DNA from 4 places in the Brevibacillus sp. SKDU10 genome. Region 1 is predicted to be linked to each of the others. Evidence: riboswitches for the same ligand, from Rfam matches in the RefSeq annotation. Region 1 holds a riboswitch; each other region holds the start of a gene.

Evidence for each region. Region 1 has a riboswitch for cobalamin ahead of AYJ08_RS13170 (hypothetical protein). Riboswitches for the same ligand answer to the same signal wherever they lie in the genome.
Region 2: it holds a riboswitch for cobalamin, as region 1 does, so the genes downstream of both, cobJ (precorrin-3B C(17)-methyltransferase) here and AYJ08_RS13170 (hypothetical protein) in region 1, are expected to answer to the same signal.
Region 3: it holds a riboswitch for cobalamin, as region 1 does, so the genes downstream of both, AYJ08_RS11660 (FecCD family ABC transporter permease) here and AYJ08_RS13170 (hypothetical protein) in region 1, are expected to answer to the same signal.
Region 4: it holds a riboswitch for cobalamin, as region 1 does, so the genes downstream of both, nikA (nickel ABC transporter substrate-binding protein) here and AYJ08_RS13170 (hypothetical protein) in region 1, are expected to answer to the same signal.

The regions. Positions count from the first base shown of each region.
Region 1 covers NZ_LSSO01000162.1:5,445-11,594, reverse strand. The annotation lists gene prpB (methylisocitrate lyase) at 1-876, opposite strand, end outside; gene prpD (2-methylcitrate dehydratase) at 892-2,316, opposite strand; gene mmgD (citrate synthase) at 2,432-3,544, opposite strand; gene AYJ08_RS13170 (hypothetical protein) at 3,541-3,765, opposite strand; cobalamin riboswitch at 3,932-4,128, opposite strand; gene AYJ08_RS13165 (serine hydrolase domain-containing protein) at 4,426-5,628, shown strand; gene rpmG (50S ribosomal protein L33) at 5,794-5,943, opposite strand; gene AYJ08_RS13155 (GTP-binding protein) at 5,967-6,150, opposite strand, start outside.
Region 2 covers NZ_LSSO01000149.1:70,804-76,953, forward strand. The annotation lists gene thiT (energy-coupled thiamine transporter ThiT) at 1-303, shown strand, start outside; gene AYJ08_RS11225 (bifunctional transcriptional activator/DNA repair enzyme AdaA) at 560-1,132, shown strand; gene AYJ08_RS11230 (hypothetical protein) at 1,309-1,827, opposite strand; gene AYJ08_RS11235 (nitroreductase family protein) at 1,936-2,499, opposite strand; cobalamin riboswitch at 2,694-2,885, shown strand; gene cobJ (precorrin-3B C(17)-methyltransferase) at 3,073-4,875, shown strand; gene AYJ08_RS11245 (sirohydrochlorin chelatase) at 4,890-5,933, shown strand; gene cobK (precorrin-6A reductase) at 5,930-6,150, shown strand, end outside.
Region 3 covers NZ_LSSO01000151.1:4,211-10,360, forward strand. The annotation lists gene AYJ08_RS11655 (ABC transporter ATP-binding protein) at 2-805, opposite strand; gene AYJ08_RS11660 (FecCD family ABC transporter permease) at 807-1,904, opposite strand; cobalamin riboswitch at 2,155-2,351, opposite strand; gene AYJ08_RS11665 (DUF421 domain-containing protein) at 2,763-3,623, opposite strand; gene spoVAC (stage V sporulation protein AC) at 3,764-4,237, shown strand; gene spoVAD (stage V sporulation protein AD) at 4,250-5,263, shown strand; gene spoVAE (stage V sporulation protein AE) at 5,260-5,613, shown strand; gene AYJ08_RS11685 (DUF1657 domain-containing protein) at 5,642-5,848, shown strand; gene AYJ08_RS11690 (HAMP domain-containing sensor histidine kinase) at 5,988-6,150, opposite strand, start outside.
Region 4 covers NZ_LSSO01000204.1:15,265-21,414, forward strand. The annotation lists gene AYJ08_RS20765 (MarR family winged helix-turn-helix transcriptional regulator) at 384-875, shown strand; gene AYJ08_RS20770 (DoxX family protein) at 984-1,370, shown strand; gene AYJ08_RS20775 (nitroreductase family protein) at 1,619-2,242, shown strand; cobalamin riboswitch at 2,518-2,706, shown strand; gene nikA (nickel ABC transporter substrate-binding protein) at 2,865-4,496, shown strand; gene nikB (nickel ABC transporter permease) at 4,532-5,470, shown strand; gene nikC (nickel transporter permease) at 5,473-6,150, shown strand, end outside.

The DNA.
Region 1 (6,150 bases):
TTCCTTATCCAACGCTTCGAACTCTTCATAAGAAATTACTTCGTATAATTCGCTTCTAGTCTGCATATTAGCTAGTTCACCTTTTTGGGTACCTTGTTCTTTCATCACTTGAAAAACACGCTCGTATGCCTTAGCCGCCACTCTAAGCGACGTTACCGGATAAATAACCATACGGTACCCCAGCTTAGCGAATTCCTCTGCTGTATAATAAGGAGTTTTCCCAAATTCAGTCATATTTGCTAGTAAAGGTGCAGATATACGCTGGGCAAACATACGAAATTCCTCCGCTGATTCTAGTGCTTCGGGAAATATGGCATCTGCCCCAGCCTCCCCATAGGAACGTGCCCTTTCTATCGCCGCGTCCAAACCTTCTACTGACCTAGCATCAGTACGTGCGACAAGTACTAACGTTGGTGCTACCTTTTTAATCGCGATAATCTTCTGGACCATTTCTTCTGTCGTCACCAGCTTCTTGCCATTTAAATGTCCACATTTTTTGGGAAGCTGCTGATCCTCTAGTTGCACTGCGGCAACATTAGCCTCTAGCATTTCTCTAGCAGTCCGGGAAACATTAAGAATCCCGCCAAATCCTGTATCTATATCTACTAATACTGGTAAATCAGTTGCGCGTATCAATTCCTTTGCCCGTTGAGCTATCTCAGTAGACGTGACGATTCCTAGGTCTGGCAAACCACAACTGGCCGTGTAAGCTGCACCGGATAAATAGAGCGCTGAAAATCCCGCCCGCCTCGCCATAAGAGCTGCCAGCGCATCGTGTGCGCCGGGAATTTGCAAAAGATCGGGAGCATTCATCAATTCCCTGAATTTCATTGCTAATTCAGCTTGTGATGACGGCTGATCGACAATCCAAGCCATTTCGTTTGCCCCTCTCTATATTAAAAATAATTCGATAAATTCAGTAACGGCCATGCTGTTTAACCTTTCTGAATCCATGCATGCTTCTTTTATTTTACTAACCTGCTTTTGTGAATAATGTGTGCTTACATTTTCAACAAATTTTTCAATGATTTTAGGGATGGCTTCTACCCTGCGGAAGCGATGCCCTAATGGATATTCGCATTCTATTTGCTCAGAAGAAGACCCGTCTTTATAATGCACTTGAACAGCATTTGCGATTGATCGCTTACTCGGTTCTAAATAATCAATGCTGTACTGTTTATTTTCAACAACCACCATTTTATTGCGTAAGATATCGATTCTTGGATCAGATGCTGCTAGGTCTTCATAATGGTCTGCTTTAATGTCACCAAATAGCAAGCCGATAGCCGTAATATATTGCAAGCAATGATCCCGGTCTGCTGGATTATTCAATGGACCTACCTTATCAATGATCCGAATAGCTGATTCATGCGTTGTGATTGTAATGCTGTCAATCTCATCAAAACGAGCCATTACCTCCGGATGAAGCTTGATTGCGCATTCCGCGGCTGTTTGTGCATGAAATTCGGCTGGATAGGAGACTTTGAACAGCACATTCTCCATTACATAGGAATCCAAGGGTCGAGCTAGCTTTATCTCTTGTTTATTGAACAAGACATCCTGGAATCCCCAGCCTGGTGCAGTAAGAGCTGTTGGATATCCCATTTCTCCTTTTAAGGCCATCATAGCTAGCTGAACGCCCCGGCTAGTTGCATCGCCAGCAGCCCAAGATTTACGTGATCCTGTATTCGGAGCATGCCTATATGTCCGTAAACTACTATTATCAAGCCAAGCATTTGATAATGCGTTGTTTATTTCTTCCCGAGTTCCTCCTAGCATCTGTGCTACAACTGCTGTTGTTGCAATTTTAACAAACAATACATGATCAAGCCCGACTCGATTCAAGCTGTTTTCTAATGCCAGCACTCCCTGAATTTCATGTGCTTTCACCATCGCCTCCAGCACCTGATGCATCGTTAATGGCTGTTTCCCCTCCGAGATCCGTGCACGGCTTATATAATCAGCAACAGCTAAAATTCCGCCCAGATTATCTGATGGATGTCCCCATTCTGCCGCTAGCCACGTGTCATTGTAATCTAGCCAACGAATCATACAACCAATATTAAAGGCGCCTCTCACTGGGTCAAGAACAAAGGATGTACCTGGTACCCTACATCCATTGGGAACAACTGTCCCCAAAACAATAGGTCCAAGTAGCTTCGTGCAATCTGGATAGCTCAATGCTAAAATTCCACAACCAAGTGTATCCAGCAGGACATATCTGGCAGTCTCAAATGCTTCCAAGCTCGTAATCCTCTTATGTAAAACATAATCTGTAATTTGCTCGATCAGCTCATCCGTTTTGTTTATCTCCATATTTTTTAACAAAGTATCCTTCCCTTTCTATTTAAAATTATTTATCATGGTACATGATGTTGGTCAGAACATCATGTAGGCGTTGCTGGCTTACACATAAATTCCCAATCCTACCTCAAAGAACATGCCGCTCGCCTACATATTTTACACGTGGCCGGAATAGACGATTTTGTGCGTGCTGTTCAAGAACATGTGCGCAAATTCCTGCTGTTCTCGCAGCGAAAAAGATAGGTGTATACAATGGAATAGGAATCCCAAGCATCCAATACACAGGCGCTGCATAGTAGTCCAAATTCGGGTATAGTCCCTTTTCCCTCTCCATAATCCTCTCACCGGCTTCACACATGTGGTATAAAAGATCGTCCCCTTTTATATGACATAGCTGCCGTAACGCTCCTTTCATCATTGTCGCTCTAGGGTCCATTTTTTTCATATAGACCCGGTGACCAAATCCCATTATCTTTTCTTTGTTGGATAGCTTGGTGCGTAACAACTCCTCGAACTTGGAAATTGTCCCTGCCTCTAGCAATAAGTGCATAACAGCCTCATTTGCCCCCCCATGAAGACTACCCTTCAAGGAAGCAACCGCCCCCGTCAAAGCCCCGTACAAATCCGATTGCGTAGAAGCGATGACCCTTGCTGTAAACGTGGAATTCGGCATCTCATGCTCGCTGTACAAAAGCAGAGACAGATCAAATATTTTTTCCTCAATCGGCGATGGCTTTCTCCCGGTGACCATATAGAAGAAGTTAGCACTATACGGTAAATTTTTGTCTGGATGGATCATCTCCGTTTTGGTCAGAATCCGATAACTATTAGCCGCAATGCTAGGAACTTGACCTAGTAGCCGGTAAGCCCGCTCCTTATTCACAAGCATGGAGCGATCCTCAATCGCATGATCATACCCTCCCAGAACGGAAATTCCTGTTCGCAGGCCATCCATAGCGTGTGTCTGCTCAGGCAACAGCTTTAAAACCTCAAATACCGCACTAGGCAATTCATATCGCTCTAGCATGCTTGTTTCCAAAGAGTTTTTCTCTGCCTGATCGGGAAGCCGTCCCTCCAGTAAAAGATGAATAATATCGACATAGCTAACGGATTTAGAAAGCTCAATCAGATCGTAACCCCGAATCACGATTTCCTCTTGTATGGTATCAAGGTAAGAAATGCTTGTTTCTGCAGCCACCACACCGTCTAGCCCAGGAGAAAATTTTTCAAGCTCATTCATTCCTCTTCCTCCATTCCAAATAACTGTTCTTTGGTTAGCTTGTAGGCTTTTTCAAGGTTGCGATAGTAATCTGTTTTGACTTCCTCTGCAACGTCTTGTCGCTTGATTTCATTCCCTAATAGACCATAAATGACTTCTAGCGAATCAGGACTTTCTAGACTTAGATTGTTCATGATTGCTGTGTTGAAATAATTCCTGAAATACCCTACTGTCCCAAACAAAAAATCCCTCCTAGACTCCAAAGCATCGCATCACGCAAAAAAACAACTTCCTAAAAGAAAGTTGTTGTTAATGGGCGAAAGCGAAAAACTCAAATAAACATGTAAAAATTTAAAAATACCACATGTTTAATCGCTCGCACGTAACACCTCCTATCCTCGTAGGAACTGATGTGTGCTAAAACAGGCAGGTCTCCTGGCTCATGATCATCGCGATTCGAACCTTCCCATTTTCATTTGAATGAAAACAGTGGCATTTTTTCGAATAGCTCCCAATTACAGTTGCGGGACAGCGTCGGATTCTAACCGAACTTCCCTTTTAAGCAAATAACAACGGTTATCTGCACCTGTTTCTACACATATTTGATTTTCAGCTTAAACATAACAAATAGTCTAAAAAATTACAATTATTAATTTTATATCTGTAGTGACTTTATTGCTTTGATATTGTCATGTAGAACTTATTGTACATGTATATACACTCTCTAAACAAAAAATAACCTCATAGCAACTTCATGTTCTGTTTAGCCATAAACGAATGAATGTAACATCATAAGTCCTCATATTCTAAAAACAGGATAAAAACCTAATATATTGAATAAGAATACCCCACTGTCTTATAATCAAATATACCATAATTAGGTAAATAAAGGAGGGTATTTCTTGAAGAGTAAACAACTATCGAAAAAGAAAATATGGTGGTATAGCCTAAGTATCGTGGTTGCTGCTATATTACTTCTCCTAATGTGGGCAGTCATTCGGAATTGGAACATTATTAACGTGCTGAATAAGGATAAGCTTAGCTATAATTTTCAGAGCATGGACAATATTTTTCCAAGTCGCGCTATAGAAACATCGCAGCCTGTTTTCCAATTTGAAACATTACAAAAAGAGTTGCCCCAAACTTATACATACAAAGATCAAACATTAGCTATTGAAGACTTTTTGCAACGAACAAAGACGAATGGATTACTAGTGCTCAAGGATGATAAGATCGTGAAGGAATTCTATCAAAATGGTGTAAATGAACAAACAAGGTTTACTTCTTGGTCAGTGGCTAAGTCATTTATCTCTGCTCTCGTTGGTATCGCTATTGATGAAGGATTCATTAAAAATGTAAATGATCCGATCACCCACTATGTGCCAGAATTGAAGGGCAGCGGCTACGATGGTGTACCGATTAAGGATATTTTGCGAATGGCTTCTGGAGTTAGCTTTGATGAAGACTATGACGCCACCTTTTCAGATATAAACATGATGATGTATAAGACATTTCTATTCGATAAATCGGTAAATGATTATGCATTGGGGCTACAATCTCAGCGCCCATCCGGAACTTTTCAGCATTATATCAGCATTGATACACAGGTTCTTGGCATGCTGATCAGTAAGGTTACAGGCAATCCCCCGTCCCAATATTTACAGGAGAAAATCTGGGGGCCTCTTGGAATGGAATCTGATGCTTACTGGAGTACCGATCGCCTTGGCACAGAGCTATCCTTTATGGGTCTAAACGCAACCATTAGGGATTATGCTAAGTTTGGAAGCTTATATCTTCATGAAGGAAATTGGAACGGAAAACAAATCATCTCCAAAAAGTGGGTGCAAGAATCCACACAGATCGAAAAGCCTCAGCCTAATCACGATCCTAAGGGAGTGTTAGGCTACCAATACCAATGGTGGGAGGCTGATCCCGCAGATGGTTCCTACAGCGCTATTGGAGTCTATGGACAATTCATTTATGTGAATCCAAAGGCCAAAGTAGTAATCGTCAAAACCAGCGCTGACCCCGATTACGGCCGAGATGATTATCATGATGAAAATTTTGCTGTGTTTCAATCTATCGCGAATCATTTCAGTAAATAAACTTCATTTGCTTCCTCATACTGACGGCACGATTCTCTGCTAGCTGGTTGCATTGCTATCCAATCTCTAGCTACTAGCAAATGTGGTTGAAGAGATATCCCCCACTATGATTAAGACACTCTTTTCTCTTATATGCGAAAAGAGTGTCTTTGTCTTATCTACCAGCTATTTCGTTTCACGATGAAGAGTATGTTTTTTTAGACGAGGGGAATATTTCTTTAGCTCTAGGCGTTCGGGATTATTTCTTTTATTTTTTGTTGTAATGTAGGTACGATCTCCAGATTCTGTGCATTGCAGGGTAACTGTTACTCTCATTGGTTAAATCCTCCTGATCATTTCTATTTATTATCCTGGCTACTAAGCGTCTCGACAATAACATCACTTGTTGGCAATGGATCTCTCAATGTATTCCAGTCTGCATGCAGCTCTTCGTTTGTTACAAGGCAAGCATCTAAAGACCGGATGATATTGCCTTGGTCTAGATCAAATCCAATACATACAAGCTCATTGATACGATCTCCG
Region 2 (6,150 bases), on a different contig from region 1:
GTGCTAGGCTTTGGTGCATTCCTGTACGCTAGTAAGACGCAAAGCAAAGCAACAAAAATTGCCTCCATCTGGGGAGGATTGCTAGTTGGAATTGCGCTATGCTTGGGCATTCGCACGACTTCAGGAGCTGTTTGGTTTGGGAGCTATGCCCCGGAAGGAACACCTGCAACCCTTTATTCCTTCAGCTATAATGCAACTTATTTGATACCTGAGTATGTGATTACGGCTTTGGTAGTTACATTACTAGCAAATGGGGCACCTCAATTGTTTCAGCAGAATCCGGGCGCTTATCGACGTGCATAATAAAGTAGTTTAAAAAAGCTAAGAGAAGGGAGCTGCTTCCTCTCTTAGCTTTTTTACTATTAGTGAAAATAAGAGTGGTTTATTACAAAAAATATTTGTAAGAACGTGAAAAAGCACGGTTTTTTGTTATGGAAAAAGTTACATAATTGTGAAATTAAGAAAAAACTATCGAAATTTTGCTCTTTCATTCCCAGTTGCTTACTAGAAGTAAAAACATTACGTTATACTGAGGATTGAAGGCTAGGAGGGATCGTGGATGAAAGAGGAGTTCTGGAAGGCGATAGTAGAATGCGATCCAAATTATGATCAACTATTCTTTTATGGCCTTAGCACGACGGGTATCTTTTGCAAGCCGTCATGCAAATCAAGGACACCCAAAAGAGAGCATGTGAAGATTTATTATGCGGCGTCCGATGCCATTGCTGCAGGTTTTCGTCCTTGCAAGCGTTGTAGACCATCTGAACCGACCTGGAAATCAGCGGAAGAAGATGCGGCGACCCGTTTGCTAGAGATGATTCACGATTGCTATAACCAACCCGTAACTCTGCGTGAAATGGCGTCACGTCTCTATGTGAGTCCTTTTTATTTGCAGCGTTGTTTTTCTCGTTGTATGAAGATAACGCCAGGGAAATATTTAACGCGCATCCGAATAGATGAAGCGAAGAAGCAGCTACTAGAAACAGATCGAAATGTTTCAATGATTGCAAGCAGAGTAGGTTTTCGTAATAGTGCCTATTTTGCCGCTGTTTTTCAGAAAGAAACAGGTTGTACACCTACTCAATACCGCTTACAGCAGAAGAAACAGGGAAAAACAGGGACGACACGCTAAGTGCATCTGCTGTAAAACGGGAGAACATACATATAAAAAAGAATGGAAGAACAGTTGAAGCGTTTCTGTAGCTGGCAGAAACGCCTTTTTGTACGAGGAAAAGACAGATAAAAAGCACCTTCTGTCATGTTGCGAAATTCGCAAACTAAGAGGTGCTTTTTGTCGTGTCTGCATTTTTACCTTCTCTCACCCATGATGCGCTCTAAAAAATAATCGACTGTTACAGCTAATAAGCCAACAAATAAAGGAGTTAATGGTGTTAACAAGACATCAGGAATCCATGTGGTGTGCACGAGATAAAAAATGAAGGTCGTTGCTAAAATTTCAGGTATCAATTTCCAATTTCTTGAGATATGTAGTCTTTGCATTATGTATAAAAGGACTGGTTCAAGAATTAGTTCGTACAGCATTAACATGAAAAAGGAGACGACTGCAAAGGAAACGAGTGTCCAGAAATCAGATTTGTCGACAAACATAGGAAATAGAGTGCCGACTGTCCAGAGAATCGTAACCAATAAGAACACGACGATGGCGCTTGAGAATAAAACCAGCAAAGTTGCAATAGCGATAGCTAGACCATTAATCCAGAATCCACCTTGCTGTCGATCTCCACTCGTCACAGCGCGTCGAAATAAAAAAAGTCCCGCTGTCGCACACAAGCCCACCAGTATGGCAAAAGTCATGTGGTTTGTCATATGTATCATCACCTACTATAAAAATAATACGTAGCAGGTGAGGAAAATGTTACAACAAAGCGGGGAAAAATGTAACCTTTTTGTAACCTTTCGAAATATACCAAAGCTTTACTCAACCCAGGTTGTTTTTTGCGTGAAAGGCTTTCGAGCAGTTCGAGGTGTGGCTTCATCAGTTGGATAGCCAATAAATAAGGAACCAATCACTTTTTCTTGATCAGATAGGGACAAGAAGGCTTTGAGACGTTCATCTCTAGCTAAACCTACACCACGCGTACGCCACACAAAACCTAGACCTAGCTCAGAAGCCATCAGCCACATCGAATGAATAGCGCAGCTTACAGCATAATCATTATCAAGCGAAGAAGCTTCGTCGCCTTCTATGATTTGTGATGTAGCGACTATAATGAGAGGGGTAGCCAGAACATTCTTCATGGACTCTTCTACTAAATGAGGTTTGGTAGGAAAGCGTTCAAGCAAGAAATCCTGAGCTAGCTGGTTAAACCGTTCCTTAGCAGCACCTTGAATGACATAGAAGTGCCAAGGCTCTCGCAAGCGATCATTAGGTGCTAATATAGCTGCTTCCAGTAGCTTTTCAATCTTTTCTTTTTCTACAGGGCGACCATCGCAGGCGCGTATAGCTTGACGTTGTTGTAAGGTGTGTAAGAGGGACATGTTTTAACAACCTTTCTATAATATGTTAATTATGATACTGTATATTCAAATATATTTTCCTCTATGCATAAAAAAAGAAGATTTCTAATAGTATGTCAGTATACGATCTTCTTTGACCACTTGTCCAGTCCCGTGTGGGCTAGACAGAAAAGTATGGACAATAAAATGCAAATTGGATTATGATAGAAGTAATCACATAAGCTTGGGAATAAAGGAATTGTTACATGAGAAACGATTCACAAGGGGAAGTTGGTGAAAATCCAACACGGTCCCGCCACTGTAATTGGAGAGCCCGTTTTTGTCACTGGATATTACAAATTTTCAGAAGACGAAAAGGAGCAGGATATTCCAAGAGTCAGGCTACCCTCTTTATTCTAACAACACCGTCAGACCTACGGCAGATGGGGAGGTGTTATGAGAGCAGTTTTGCTGCAGAAGGGGATACTCCTTTTCAAAAAATAACAAGCTCATCATAACAGCACTTCTCACGTAAGTCAGACGGGGAAGCGCTGTTTTTTTTATTGTATAAAAATGTAAGGTCGATTGCAAATAAGGATAGGGGGCTTGGAGTAGATGGAGAAAGGAAAAATTCTACTAATTGGCTTTGGACCAGGACATCATGATCACATTACGCATCGGGCAAAAGAGGCTATCCTGGAATGCGAAGTGATAATTGGCTACAACACTTATGTAGATTTAATTCGAGAGCTTATTTCAGACAAAAGTGTCGTGCGTACTGGGATGACAGAAGAGGTTAGCCGCGCTCAAGAAGCGGTAAGATTGGCTGAGTTAGGTCAAGTTGTTGGCGTTATTTCTAGTGGGGATGCTGGGGTATACGGCATGGCCGGACTAGTTTATGAAGTCCTAGTAGAAAAAGGCTGGACGGAATCTGCTGGGGTGAAGGTAGAGGTTGTACCTGGTATTTCATCCATTCAGTCTTGCGCGTCTTTATTGGGTGCTCCAATCATGCATGACGCTTGCACAATCAGCTTGAGTGACCATCTTACACCGTGGGCAACGATTGCTAAGCGTGTAGAAGCAGCCGCTTCTGCTGATTTTGTCATTGCGCTGTATAACCCGCGCAGTGGTCGCCGTACACGACAAATTGTAGAAACACAGCAAATATTATTAAAATATCGTTCTCCAAAAACGCCTGTAGGAATCGTAAAGAGCGCCTATAGAGATCGAGAGCATGTTGTAATTACAACACTTGCAGACATGCTGCAGCATGAAATTGGAATGCTGACAACAGTAATCATCGGGAACTCGACTACCTTTGTTTACGACCAAAAAATTATTACTCCGCGCGGATATCAACGTAAATATACGTTAAATCGCATGGATCAACCGTTAAAACCTCATGAACGCTTGCAGGAGAAGGCAGAGCCTTGGGCGCTTCACAGCCAGCCTCAGAGTGGAAATCCGGTATCTGAGTCATCTTCTGTGCAAGAAGTGGCTGTAGCGACTTCACCGAAGGCTACAATACAAGAAGCTCAGGTTTCTGATTCCGCACCATCAGCGGCAATGGAAGCCCTTTCAAATCCCAGGCGATTCTCAGGGGAAGTAGAACAGAATTCTTTTCAGGCAGAGGCAGAGAGCTTTCAAGCTCCTAAACAAGCGGTAAAGGCCTTTCAATTAGCGATGGAAGCGCTTGCGTGCGTTGATGAAAAGACAGCATTAGAGTTAAATCAGGGTATCACTCCACCACCTCGCCCGTTTAGCGGAGTTGTTGATATTTTAGAGCTAGGAGTTTCGCCTGGTGTAGCTCGTAAGAATTTTACCTCTGAGCAAATGCGTCTACTGGCCGATTTGACCAAGGATGGCGGAGAAATGATGTACAGCATTGAGCATCAAATTATTCTTCGCTTACCGCAGGTAGATCCAGAGCAGGTCACGCAACAATTAAGAGCAGTCGGCTTTCAATTGTTTCCGATCGGGGCTAGTGCGCAGGTGAAAGCTTGTGATTTTTGTGATTTAGAAAAGGATGAATCGATCCCTGTAGCTGAGGAATTAGGCAGACGATTAGATGGTCTAGCTGTGCCAAAGGATTTAAAAATTGGCTTTAACGGCTGCGGAATGGCTTGCTACGGTGCAGTTATGGAAGACATTGGTCTTGTATACCGACGTGGCGCATATGATGTGTTTTTAGGTGGCAAGCGCATCGGACGTAACGCTCATCCTGGACAACGTATAGCTGAGGGAGTTCCAGAAGATCAGATCATTGGACTTGTAGAACGGATTGTGGATGAGTACAAGGCAAAGGGTCATATCGAGGAACGATTCCATAAATTCTTTAAACGTACAGGGCAGGTACTTGAATACCGCTATCAGGAATTCGTAGCTCCATTGCAGATCGAAGAACCGTGTGGAGATTAAGGGGGGGGAATTTTTTGAACGGAATACTTTTTATCGGTCATGGTAGCAGAGATGCCGAGGGAAATGAGCATCTTCTACAGTTTACACAGCGAGTTACGGAATTGTTACAGGAACAAACAGACGTGACACTGTATGAGACTTGTTTCTTGGAGTTAACCAGACCAACCATTATGCAGGGCGTGCAAAAAATAGTAGAACGTGGCGCTACCACTGTAGCAATGGTACCTTTAATGCTGTTTCAAGCAGCCCATGCTAAACTGCACATCCCTCATGAAATAGACGAAGCTAAGGCGAAATATCCCCATGTAGATTTTCGCTATGGGCGTCCCATAGGTGTTCACGAGGATATGGTGCAAATTTTGCGGGATCGTCTACAACATACAACTACCTATACACCGCTAGAACCGGCTAACAAGGATAGTGCCATTCTTTTAGTAGGTCGTGGTAGCAGTGATTCAGATGCAAACAGCGATCTTTGTAAAATAGCCCGCTTGTTATGGGAGAGTACAGGGGTAGGTAACGTTGAAGTGGCGTACATGGGCGTTACCTATCCGACAGTGGAAGAAGGATTAGTCCGTTGTGTAAGACAGGGAGCTAAGCAGATTTATGTCCTTCCTTATTTGCTATTTACGGGTATCCTGTTAAAACGTTTAGAAGAAAACTTACAACAGTTTCATCAGGACTTCCCTGATATACATGCCTCGATGAGCGAGGCATTAGGGTTCCATGAACTGCTAGAACAAATTGTAGTAGATCGTTCTATAGAAGCATTACAGGGACGGGCATTAGCCAACTGCGATCTTTGTCAATTTAGAAAACTTGCTGTATTCGATCATCACCACCACGACCATGATCACCATCATGACCATGATCACCATCATGACCATGATCACCACCACGACCATGATCACCACCATGACCATGGCCACCACCATGATCATAATCATCACCATGCAAACGGACACAGCCATACCCCTGTAACCCAAGAGGAGCAAACAGCCTGTAGCAAGGAGTCTCAGGCTACAGAAGCTGACGATAAACGGGGGGTACGTGTATGATCCTGTTTTTGGCAGGGACAAGTGATGCACGCGAATTGGCTGTCCTTTTGAAATCTACTGGTGTTGATCTACTGGCAACGGTTGTTACCGATTCTGCCGCTAAAAGCTTAGAGGACGAGGGAATTACGACGCGAGTAGGAAGACTACCACTAGCGGATATGATTGCCTTAGCCAAGGAACAAAAGGCTACAACCATTGTGGATGCAAGTCATCCTTT
Region 3 (6,150 bases), on a different contig from region 1:
TTCAACAAATAACCTGATCTGGGATCATATAATGAATGTTCACTCTTCCTGTAACTGGATGAACGGTTACTTCTGTTTGAATCTTGTACACTCGTTCTAAAATTTCAGGCCGAAGAACTTCCTGAGGAGTTCCAGAGCAAACGATAACTCCTTTTTCTAGCATATAAAGACGATCGCAGAACATAGCGGCCAAATTTAAATCATGTAAGGCGGCCAATACGCTTTTTTGCTGTTGTTTCAGCAATTTGAGCATCCCTAATTGATGATGGATGTCCAAATGATTAGTCGGTTCATCCAGCAGTAACAGATCGGTCTCTTGTACAATTGCTCTTGCTAATAAGACGCGCTGCTTTTCTCCCCCGGATAAACTCAGATAACTCCGATCACCCATGTTCTGCAGGCCAACTTGAGCTAGAGCTTGCTCTACTAACGCTAGATCATGCTTATTCTCCTGCTCCCACATACTCTTGTGCGGAGAACGTCCCATCAGTACAAGCTCGTATACATTAAAATCAAATTGAATCTGCGTTTCTTGAACCACTGCACTCAGTTCTTTTGCTAATTGCTTCTGCTGGTATTGACCAAGCTCTCTTTCCAGTAAATAGATACTGCCTGTAGTGGGTAAAAGAGTCCGATATACCTGCTTAAGAAGAGTAGATTTACCACTACCATTCGGGCCAAGCAAGCCCACGAATTCTCCTTTTTGTACGTGTAAATCTATATCCTGCAAGATACATGTCCCTTGAATCTCATATCCAACTTGTTTTAACTCAACATGCTTGTCTACGTCCAATTTTGTAGGCACATTAGCTTCCTCCAAACGTATACGCCCTACGACGCAGCAGCCAGATAAAAAATGGACCGCCGCAAAGCGCTGTGACTATTCCTATCGGCAATTCTTCGGGGGCAATGATTAGTCTAGCCAATACATCCGCCCAGATCATAAAAATCGCTCCACCACAGGCACAAAGAGGGATTAGCCTCCTATGATCAGAACCCACCCACAAGCGAAAGATATGGGGTAACATTAAACCAACAAAGCCAATGCTACCGCTTACAGCAACCAGTAAGCCTGTAACGAGAGAAATCGTAATCAGTAGAATCTTACGCATATTTTCTGGATGTAAGCCAAGTAGCGTAGAGGTTTCTTCCCCTAGTATCAACAAATTTAGATTGCGTGCATTTACCCATAAGAATATAAAGAAAGCAAGTACTGCAATCGTTGGCAATACAAGTGACTCCCACTTGGCACGAGTGAAGCTTCCCATCATCCAGTACAGCACACTTGAAAGGCTTTCCGCTCTTGGTGCCAGCATAATAAAAAAACTAGTAAGCGCTGACAACATAATAGACACAGCTATTCCAGCTAACAACAAACGTATTAGCTGCACCCTTCCGCCTACCAAAGACAAAAGAAACACCAATATAACGGAAGCCAAAGCACCTAAAAAGGCCGCTAAAGAAAGCGCATACGAACCAAATACTCCCAAACTACCAAATAACAGCACTGCTGTTGCTCCCACCGATGCCCCTGATGATACGCCTAAGATATATGGATCAGCTAAAGGATTACGAATCAATGCCTGAATGGCTATCCCAACAATAGACAACCCGGCACCTACAACCGCAGATAATAAAACACGTGGCAGTCGAATATCCCAAACAATATGCATCTGCGCGTTAGACACGTCTGTCCCTACCCATTGTTGTACAAAAGGAACATGTGAGCCTATGACCTTCCAAACGGTAACTGGGTCAATTTGTACTGGTCCCAGCATGATTGCAACCGTCAGCGATAAAAATAATACCACGCCGCTTCCCATCAATTTCGCTATCCAATTTTTTGTATATTGCGTACCGATGCTGTTTACTGACCTTGGGGCTGTCGTGGCGGTTTGTTGCATGCTTCTCCCCCCTATTTAAAACAAAGTAACAAAATGAAACTACTAACTCAGTGATCACCCAAGCTTCAAGTGCAGGTGGCACCGCAATTGGACCTCTACGCCCCGCTAACATGTTATTACTTAAAGATTCGCACAAAAAAGCATCCGTTCCAAAAGGAGACAGATGCTTGGGTTTTTGGACAAACCAATTCCTATAGGTGTATGTACACTATCATCATACGACCTACCCAAACACCTGCCCATCCTCGTGGGAGTGTTACATCTTACGGCAGGTCTCCTGGCTCATGAATCCTCGCAAGCATCCTCCCTTCCCATTCTCTGCAAAAGCGAACAGTGGTGTATCGGATGTTGCTCCTCATTTACAGTGGCGGGACCGCATCGGATTTTCACCGAACTTCCCTTTTAAGTCTGATCCTGAAATCAAACACCGTAACATGGCTATAAATCTGTTGTAATTGTTTGTGAGTGTAACACGATTTGGTGGAACATGGCAAGGCAATGGTTAATTTGTGATAGGTTTGTAAGAACTTTGTAAAATATTTACGTAATGTTTGAAGTTTGGTAGTAATCAGTCAGTGGATTGTTTACATAATGTTAATTATGTTATTTAATTTATATCAAAATTTCTTTTCTTTCTCATTTTATTCACGCTTCGTTTCTATCTTTCCATGAATGTAATAGGAAAGGCAAAAAAGCCATCCAATTAAGGATAGCTTACCTTTCATGTAAGTTGCAATCAATTTTATACCCCTGCCATTATCAGGTTCCTGTCATATAGCCTAAGCATTAGCCCCTTGATGATTTTAGTAACTTGGCTGGACAAGGTTCCTATTATAAGGGCTTCTGTATCGACCCTTGTTAGCTCTGTAAGAAAGGTTTTACCCCTTCTATCATTTTTTTTAAGCTTTGAGCCCCCTTCTCATATTCCTTTTTGGCCACGTTATTTTTTGTTTCAAGTGAAAAAGTCTCCAAATCTGCTTGGCATTTTTTCAACGTAGACAATGTCAATGGTTTTTCCTGAGGGACTGGTACAGTAATTTGGTCATCATATAAATCTACATTCAATTGCCCATAACTGTCTACTTGTCCTATATAAACGTTTTCCAATGGTATTCCCATCTTATTGAGAGTTGTGTGGAGCCATCTTTTCGACAATCCTGTGGTTGCCAAAGGCTCTAACATGACATTCCCATCCAAAATGACCGTTTGAGGCTCTCGGCTTGGAGCTCCTTGGATATTCAGATCTTTGGCAGTAAGCGGTTGATTTTCTTTTTTGAGCAGGACACTAATCTGACCGTTCTGCTCTAATAGCGCATACTCAACATCTGCAATTGAGAATACATTTTTTAAGCGCAATTGTTCTAACAATTCCTCACCAGTATAATTCTCTTTCTTGAGATTATCCTCCATAATTTTCCCATCTTTGATCAGTACACGAGCATTTCCTTCAACTATATCGCTCACTGTCTTACTTTTGACCGATAGATAACTGAGAAGAAATGAAATAAGGGCCCAAATGATCATGCTAACGAATCCGTTCAAAAACCTATCATCAACGTCAGCAGAAATGAATCCCGCAATAGAGCCAATCGTAACACCTACAATATATTCAAAAAAAGTGGCTTGGGCAATTTGGCGTTTTCCCATTAAACGGGTCAAGAACAATAAAGTAAAAAGCGTAACGATTGACCTAATAACAATCTCCCAGAATTCAGGCATAAATATCCTCCCTAGTAACATCTAATCCTTCTATGTATTTAGATTGTGTTACTTTGTTGGTTTTTATCTATAAAAGTCAGGTATAAAAACTGGCTTTGTATTCCAAATTAACTTTGACTACATCAATAAAGGAGTTAACAATGGCTACAAAAAACAGTAAATTAACCGCAACTCAAATCGAATATCAAGCCTTTGCAAAAGCGTTAGAGCCTCCACGACCTGTGCTTAAAAATACCATTCGGGCTTTTTGGGTTGGTGGTTTGATTTGTTTACTTGGACAATTTATTCAAACCTTTTTCATTCACTTTTTTCACTTTGATGAAAAAAGCGCTGGAAACCCAACCTCTGCTGTCCTAATCGCCATTTCTGTTCTCCTAACTGGTTTTGGCGTATACGACAAGCTTGCACAATTCGGAGGTGCTGGAACTGCTGTTCCTGTTACCGGTTTTGCCAATTCGATTGCTTCAGCAGCTATTGAACACAAAAGTGAAGGATATGTACTTGGTGTGGGCGGCAACATGTTTAAATTAGCAGGCTCTGTTATCGTTTTTGGTGTAGTTGCCGCATTTTTCATCGCGTTAGTAAAATGGTTTGTTACTTATGCGGTAGGATAGGAGGATCTGAAGATGTTAAAGGGACATCAATCATGGATTTTTCCAAGCAAGCCAACGATTTTATCCACCGCAACTGTTGGTGGGCCTTTCGAAGCACAAGGAAAAATTGCGAATGATTTTGATATTCTTCATAGTGATACCTGGCTGGAGCAAGACAGCTTTGAAAAGGCAGAAAAAATGATGCTGGAAGAAGCTTGTGATCTCGCTGTCAAACGAGCTAGCTTGCAAAAAGGAGATATCAATTATCTCATTACAGGAGACTTAATGAACCAAATCACCTCCTCAAGCTTTTCAGCACGTACGATTGGGGTACCTTATCTAGGGATATTTGGTGCTTGTTCAACCTCTATGGAGGGGTTGGCTTTAGCAGCCCAATTGATAGATAGCAGGTCAGCTAATTATGTTCTTACGAGTACTTGCAGCCACAATTCGACTGCTGAGAAACAGTATCGTTATCCCACAGAGTATGGTGCACAAAAGCCTCCCTCTGCACAGTGGACGGTAACTGGTGCGGCAGCAGCCGTGGTTGCACCTCAAGGAACAGGTCCGAGAGTTTCCTCTGCTACGATTGGTAAAGTTGTCGATATGGGACTGACTGACCCCCAAAATATGGGGGCAGCTATGGCTCCCGCGGCAGTAGATACCATACAAGCTCATTTTCGAGATATGCAAATTGGGCCTGATTATTATGATTTGATCGCTACGGGCGATCTTGGAAAACTTGGTCACTCAATCGCAGGAAAACTATTGAAAAAGCATGGATTTTCCATTCGTGAGGAAGCTTTCACAGATTGTGGATTATTAATTTATAACGACAATCAGGAGGTTTTCTCCGGGGGTAGCGGCTGTGCATGCTGTGCCACTGTAACATATGGTCATTTGTTAAATCGGTTAGCTAATGGGGAATGGAACCGAATTTTGGTTGTAGCAACAGGCGCTCTGCTTTCACCACTCAGCTTTCAACAAAATGAAACGATTCCTTGTATAGCACACGCTGTAGCTATTGAGAGGGGGGGAAATGAGTGAGCATCTTTATTTGGGCATTTATTGTTGGAGGCATCATCTGTGTCATCGGTCAATTATTAATGGATGTTGCCAAATTAACACCTGCTCATACAATGTCTACCCTAGTGGTAGTTGGGGCCATTATGGATGGACTAGGTTGGTATGAACCGTTAATCAAATGGGCCGGAGCCGGTGTTACGGTCCCCATTACAAGTTTTGGGAATGCTCTAGTACATGGGGCTATGGAAGAAATGCAACGGGATGGTATTGTCGGGATTATTACAGGCATTTTTGAAGTAACCAGTGCAGGTATTTCGGCTGCCATTATTTTTGGTTTTTTAGGAGCAGTTGTATTTAAACCAAAGAGTTAGAGACATACTAAATCAGGAGGTGATATCGATGACAGTAGCTTCTTCAGTAAAACAAACTCTGGCTAGCTTAAAAAGTGCACAGGCCAATTTAGAAACCTTTGCATTAAGTACACAAAATAAACAAGCAAAGCAAGCTTTTACAAAATCTGCCGAGCAAGCACAAACCATTATTGACCAACTGGAAACTCGTGTTCAACAGTTAGAACAAGAAGAACCTCAGTATAAGGGCTTCTAGCATAACACACAGAAGGAGGTAAGGGGGCTGGTTAATACCATCCCTTTTTCCCCTCTTTCTTTTCGTAAATAAAGCATTTCATAAAATACCTTGCTAACATCTACAAATTCTACGCAGGATTACTCAGTTGCGCTATATCTTACACTAGGATCGTAAATTCTATCACAGCACCTCCAGACTCATTGTGATTATAGGCCTTAATTGCTCCTTCATGTTTTTCCACAATCAATTGACATATGTACAAGCCAAGCCCAACACTTGATTTATGCATGCCACTGTTGCTACCCTTATAATATTTAGTA
Region 4 (6,150 bases), on a different contig from region 1:
ACTCCTGCTCTTTCCTTATGAAGAGCAAGCTATTGCTAAGGGCTGAAGAGATACTAGCACTGTGCGATTTGGAAATGGATTTAAGACCATTGTATGGGCTAATGTATGGACTAAAAGAAGAGGAGATTCCTATCCAAAAACTGTTTGTAACCGAAGCTGATAAGGCTTCCACTTAGTAAAATTTGATTGTGTAGTAATGCAGATATAACCAGATTCAGCAGCCACATTGTTGTTTTTCATATATTTTTAGTTTACTAGTTGACAACACACAAAAAATAGGATATGCTTCATATATCTCAAATTTAAGATATTAAAAAGTGAGACATGTTGAATTATTTTTTGTAAAAGGTAAGATAAAATAATCAAGGAAAGGAGAGAACAAAATGCAGGACAAACAGGGAAAGCAAACGGACATGATTACGGATGTTAATAAAGCTCAAGAGCAATCTCTCCATTTGTTCGTTGTCTTATCTCGCGCCTTTAATTGGACGTCTGCTCATGTTCAGAAGGATATTCGACAATATGGATTGAATCCGACTGAATTTGGCGTCCTAGAATTGTTATTTCACAAAGGCAGGCAGCCTCTACAGCAAATTGGAGATAAGATTTTAATCTCTAGCGGAAATATTACTTATGTGGTTGATAAGCTAGAAAAAAAAGGCTATTTGCTTCGTAAGCCCTGTCCGAATGATCGACGCGTGATCTATGCGGAATTAACACAAGCAGGAGAGCAATTTCTCCAAGAGATTTTTCCGAAGCATCGAGAAAAGCTAGCAGAAGCAATGAATGGACTGTCTCCTGAAGAAAAAGAGATTACCATCACCTTGTTAAAAAAGCTAGGGAAGTCAGCCCAAATGAATTTTGTAGATAAGTAGCTGAAAAAACAGATGCGATAATAAAAAGAAGCATATTATCCATCTATCTCATATATCTTTAATTGAAGATACTTAAAATAAAACATATTCCTGAGGAGGAAAAAGAAAATGAATGCAGGACTTTTACTTATTCGATTAGTTGTGGGACTTTTATTTATTGGTCATGGTACACAGAAATTATTTGGATGGTTCGGCGGGCATGGCTTAAAGGGAACAGCAGGTTGGTTAGAATCAATCGGTGTGAAGCCCGGCTTGTTAATGGCTTTCATGGCAGGAGCCAGTGAAATTGTTGGAGGATTGCTTTTTGCCTCTGGTGTGTTTACTTGGGTAGGAGGAGCACTAATCGCTGTTACTATGCTGATCGCTATTTTTACTGTACATGGAAAAAATGGATTATGGATTACTCAGAACGGTATGGAATACAATCTGGTATTGCTAGCGGTAGCTATCGGCGTTGCGTTGATTGGTCCAGGTGCATATGTTTTATTTGCATAAGTTTTGCCTAAGGACGGACCTGAAAAGAAAGGTATCCAGATTCACGTACTCTATTGTATGATAATAAGGTATAACGTGAACAATGCCGCGATATATAGGTCTAAAGAAGTAACATTTAGACAAGAATCAACAAAGTAAAAAGTAGAATTATATTCGATACAAAAAGCAGGGGGAGCGAGTAAGTGTAGAGAAAACGCGTCTTCCCCCCTGTAACAATTTCGATACATACATGAGATGAGGGAGTTTACATGAGTGAATTTACAAGCCTAGTGAAAAGTCGACGTTCCGCAAATAATTTCATTGAAGGGGTAGAAATTACCCGATCCGAGCTTGAAGAGATCTTTACCTTGGCTAAATATGCTCCTTCTGCTTTTAATCTTCAGCATACACATTATCTTGTCGTAACGGATCCAGTCTTGAAAGAAAAAATTTATGAATCCTGCAAGCAGTATAAGGTGCATTCAGCTTCAGCAGTCATTTTGGTGTTGGGCAATCGTTACGCTTATCAAGCGGTGGAAAAAATAAACGAGGGCATGCATCATCTCGGAATTTTGAGTAAACAAGAGCTGGATCGTACCGTTGAGACTGTTACAGGGATATATGAGGGTAAGGGTGAATCCTTTATGAAGGAAGAAGCCATTCGTAATGCAAGCCTTTCTGCGATGCTGTTCATGCTATCTGCGAAAGATAAAGGCTGGGATACGTGCCCGATGATTGGATTTGATCCAGGTGCTATAAAGGAAATATTAGAAATTCCTGATGGATATGAAACTGTCATGATGATTACTATCGGAAAAGAAAAGCTCTCAAGCCAACGTCCACGCGGCTATCGTAAGCCGAACGGAGAGTTTGTAAGCTACAACGGTATGTGATTTCTATGAAAACATTGCTAAAGCTGTTAATGGGACATGCTGTTGCAATGTTTTCTTACTGTAGAGGAATTGGAGCTTTTTATAGATGAACCTGATCCTAGCATCTTCTTAAACCTCTTTGGGCAAAAATGTTCGATCTCCTGAGCGGAATTATAGAAGGGCTTTAATTTCATATAGCGTAAACTTGGAATAACGAATATAATTTGTTCTAGGTAAACTTTTTGTCCTACTTTCAAAAAAAGGATATAAAGTGAATATTTCCATAAGGAAAAACTACATATGGTAGTGGAATAGGTGTATTTGTTTCATAAACGGATACTTAAAAGGGAAGCCGGTGTAAATCCGGCACGGTCCCGCCGCTGTAAGGGGGAGTCTTATGCAAACATGTCACTGGATCATATCTGGGAAGACGCATGGAGATGATGAACCCAAGTCAGAAGACCTGCCTATTCTAGAAATGCTGTTAGACCTACGGGGAGATAGGGAGGTGTTTTGAATGCTAAAAGACCGATGTGATGTGTTCATAAACGATAGGCATTTCTGACCTTTTTAATCTGGTTGGCAATGTTTTTTTGTGTTTTAACATTTTTAGAATAATTAAATTATATAAAAGGTGATAAAAATGTTTTTGAAACGGTCTAGATTTATTACTTCTTTTGTTGGACTAGTAGCGATGCTGACAATTATTGTCGCTGGCTGTGGTAACACAACAAAAGAAGGAGAAAATAGAGCAAATCAAGATAGTTCAAAAGTTCTTACGTTTTCCTGGTCCGGAGATATTGGGGACGTAAATCCTCATACCTATTTTCCGAATCAATGGTTCTCACAAGCTATGGTATATGAATCTCTCGTTTACTACGGTGAAGGCGGGGAGCTTAAACCGTGGCTGGCCCAAAGCTGGGATGTATCGAAGGATGGAAAAGAATACGTGTTTCATCTAAGAAAAGATGTTACATTTTCGGATGGATCGCCGTTTAATGCTACAATCGTGAAGAAAAACTTCGATACGGTTTTAGCTAATGCTCCCCAACATGAATGGATGGAATTAATAAATCAAATTAAAAGTACGGAGGTAGTGGACGATTTTACGTTTAAATTGATTTTGAACAAGCCATATTACCCAACTCTTCAGGAGCTTACGTACATCAGACCTTTACGATTTGTAGGAGAAGCCGCCTTTCCTGATAGCCAAAACACATTTAAAGACGGGCTCAAGTCACCGATTGGGACAGGTCCATGGGTACTAAGCGAATATAAGAAAAATGAAAGGGCTGTCTTTACAAGAAACGAGAAGTATTGGGGCGAGAAACCGAAAGTCGATAAGGTAATTGTTAAAGTCATACCTGACGGTGAATCGAGAGTGCTAGCTTTTGAGAAAAAGGACATCGATCTGATTTTTGGAAACGGAGTCATAAGTCAGGATTCGTTCCGGTTTCTGAAGGAATCGGGAAAATATGAAACCAAATTATCAGAACCTACGGCTACAAGGGCGTTACTCTTTAATACGAACAGAGAAGCTCTCAAAGAGCGTAAATTACGTCTAGCCATCCAGCATGCCTTTGATAAGCAGGCTGTCATCGATCATATCTTTTACGGCACAGAAAGAAAAGCTGATACGTTATTTGCACCTACCATTCCATATACGAAGATTGATGTAAAACCGTATGAACACGATGAAGAAAAAGCGAAACAGTTATTGGATGAAGCGGGCTGGAAACAAGTAAATGGCAAACCATTTCGAGAGAAGGCTGGAAAAACGCTACAATTGGAGCTGATGTTTATTAGCTCAGACAACATCCAGAAGGCGATCGCAGAATATACCCAAGGTGAGTTTAGAAAATTAGGGATAGATATTAAGCTGACTAGTAAGGAAGAAGAGGATTTTTGGGCTACAGCCAATGAAGGCAGCTTTGATTTATTATTTACGGCAAGCTGGGGTGTTCCATTTGATCCACATTCCTATTTATCTGCTATCACAACACCTTCGGAAGGCGGCAGTCCAGATTACAAAGCTCTATCAGGGCTACCAGGCAAGAAAGAATTAGATGGAAAAATCAAGGAAGTATTAGTAAGTACAGACGAAGCACACAGAAAGATGCTTTATACAGATATTTTAACTACATTGCACGAACAGGCTGCTTACTTACCAATATCTTATCAATCTAATATAGCGGTCTATCATAAAAATCTGAGCGGGGTTCATTTCTTGCCTCAAGAATACGAAGTGCCTTTCACTACCATTGATATGAAGTGAAGTGGGGTTATGTAAAAACGGCGAAGGAGTAGTAAATGGGTTGGTTTATTGTTAAACGTCTCACAAGTTTACTGCCAATATTATTGGGAATTTCTCTGATCACTTTTATTCTGCTCCACTTAACCCCCGGGGATCCGGCCGTAGCTTACTTGAGGGCGTCACATATTCCTCCAACAGATGAGGCAGTGGCTTCCCTTCGAGCAGAGCTAGGGCTGGACAAGCCCCTGTATATCCAGTATGTAAATTGGTTAGGAAAAGTGGTTCAATTGGATTTAGGGATTTCTTATGTGTCGAAGAAATCTATATGGGATGAAATTATTCTCCATTTCTTCCCGACAATGCAACTCGCATGTGCTTCATTGCTCCTGATTATTTTTATTAGTTTACCTTTAGGAATGATTTCTGCCCTTTACAAGGGGAAATTAATTGATCAGGTTAGCAGGATGCTGGCCTTTGTAAGCGTCTCGATGCCTGCTTTTTGGCTCGGATTTCTGTTCATCTATTTTTTATCGGTAAAGTTAGATTTATTTCCCGTATTGGGAAGAGGAACTTTTGCCCATCTAGTGCTTCCGGCCCTGACATTGGCTTTTCCTTATATAGGTACGTACATGCGCTTGCTTCGCACCAGTATGCTAGAAAACTTGAATGAGCCATTTGTCGTATATGCGAGAGCGAGAGGGCTGCGAGAAAGTCTAATCATCGGTAGACATGTGTTTAAAAAATCCTTATTACCTGTGTTAACTGGACTTGGCATGAGCATTGGAAACATGCTAAGCGGAGCCGTTATTGTTGAGACCGTCTTTGCATGGCCTGGTATGGGCTCCTTGTTTGTCACTTCTATTTTACACCGTGATTATCCGATGATTCAGAGCTGTTTATTGTTTATGGGTGTGATCTTTGTCGTCTGCAATCTCCTTGTGGATATTGCATATGCTTTCCTAGATCCCCGGATAAAATGGGAAGGAGAGCAATAAGCGTGTTGAAAAAAATGAAGCAAAAGCTACTGTCACAAAAGCTCATGATCATTTGCGGCATGATTATCATCCTCATGATACTATTGGCTCTGTTTGCTCCTTTTTTGTCTCCAAATGATCCGAATCTAGTTGATATCACGCAAAAGCTACAAGGCCCTTCCTCGAAGTTTCCGTTAGGGACAGATCATTTGGGCAGATGTATATGGTCTCGGCTGATCTATGGAACACAAACCTCACTGGGGACAGCCTTTTTTGTCATGGGATTTACCATGCTAATTAGTCTTCCGGTCGGTATTTTTGCAGGCTATCGAAGTGGTTGGGTTGATTATCTGTTCATGCGAATTTGTGATATATTCATGGCTTTTCCAAGCTTGCTTCTGTCATTAGCTTTGATTGGAATCCTCGGGCCCGGTCTGGGCAATATGATTTTTGCTATGGTCCTTGTCCAATGGGTGTTTTATGCCCGAATCATTCGAGGAATGGTTCTTAGTGTGAAGGAGCAACCCTTTATCTTAGCAGCAAAAGTGTGCGGAACACCAAAGCTGGTCATTGTTCTAAAGCATATCTTACCCACCATTATATCGCAGGTGGTCGTTTTAGCTTTTATGGACATCGGAGGAATTGTTTTAGCTATTTCTGGTCTCTCATTTCTAGGACTTGGCATACAGCCGCCAGGAGCG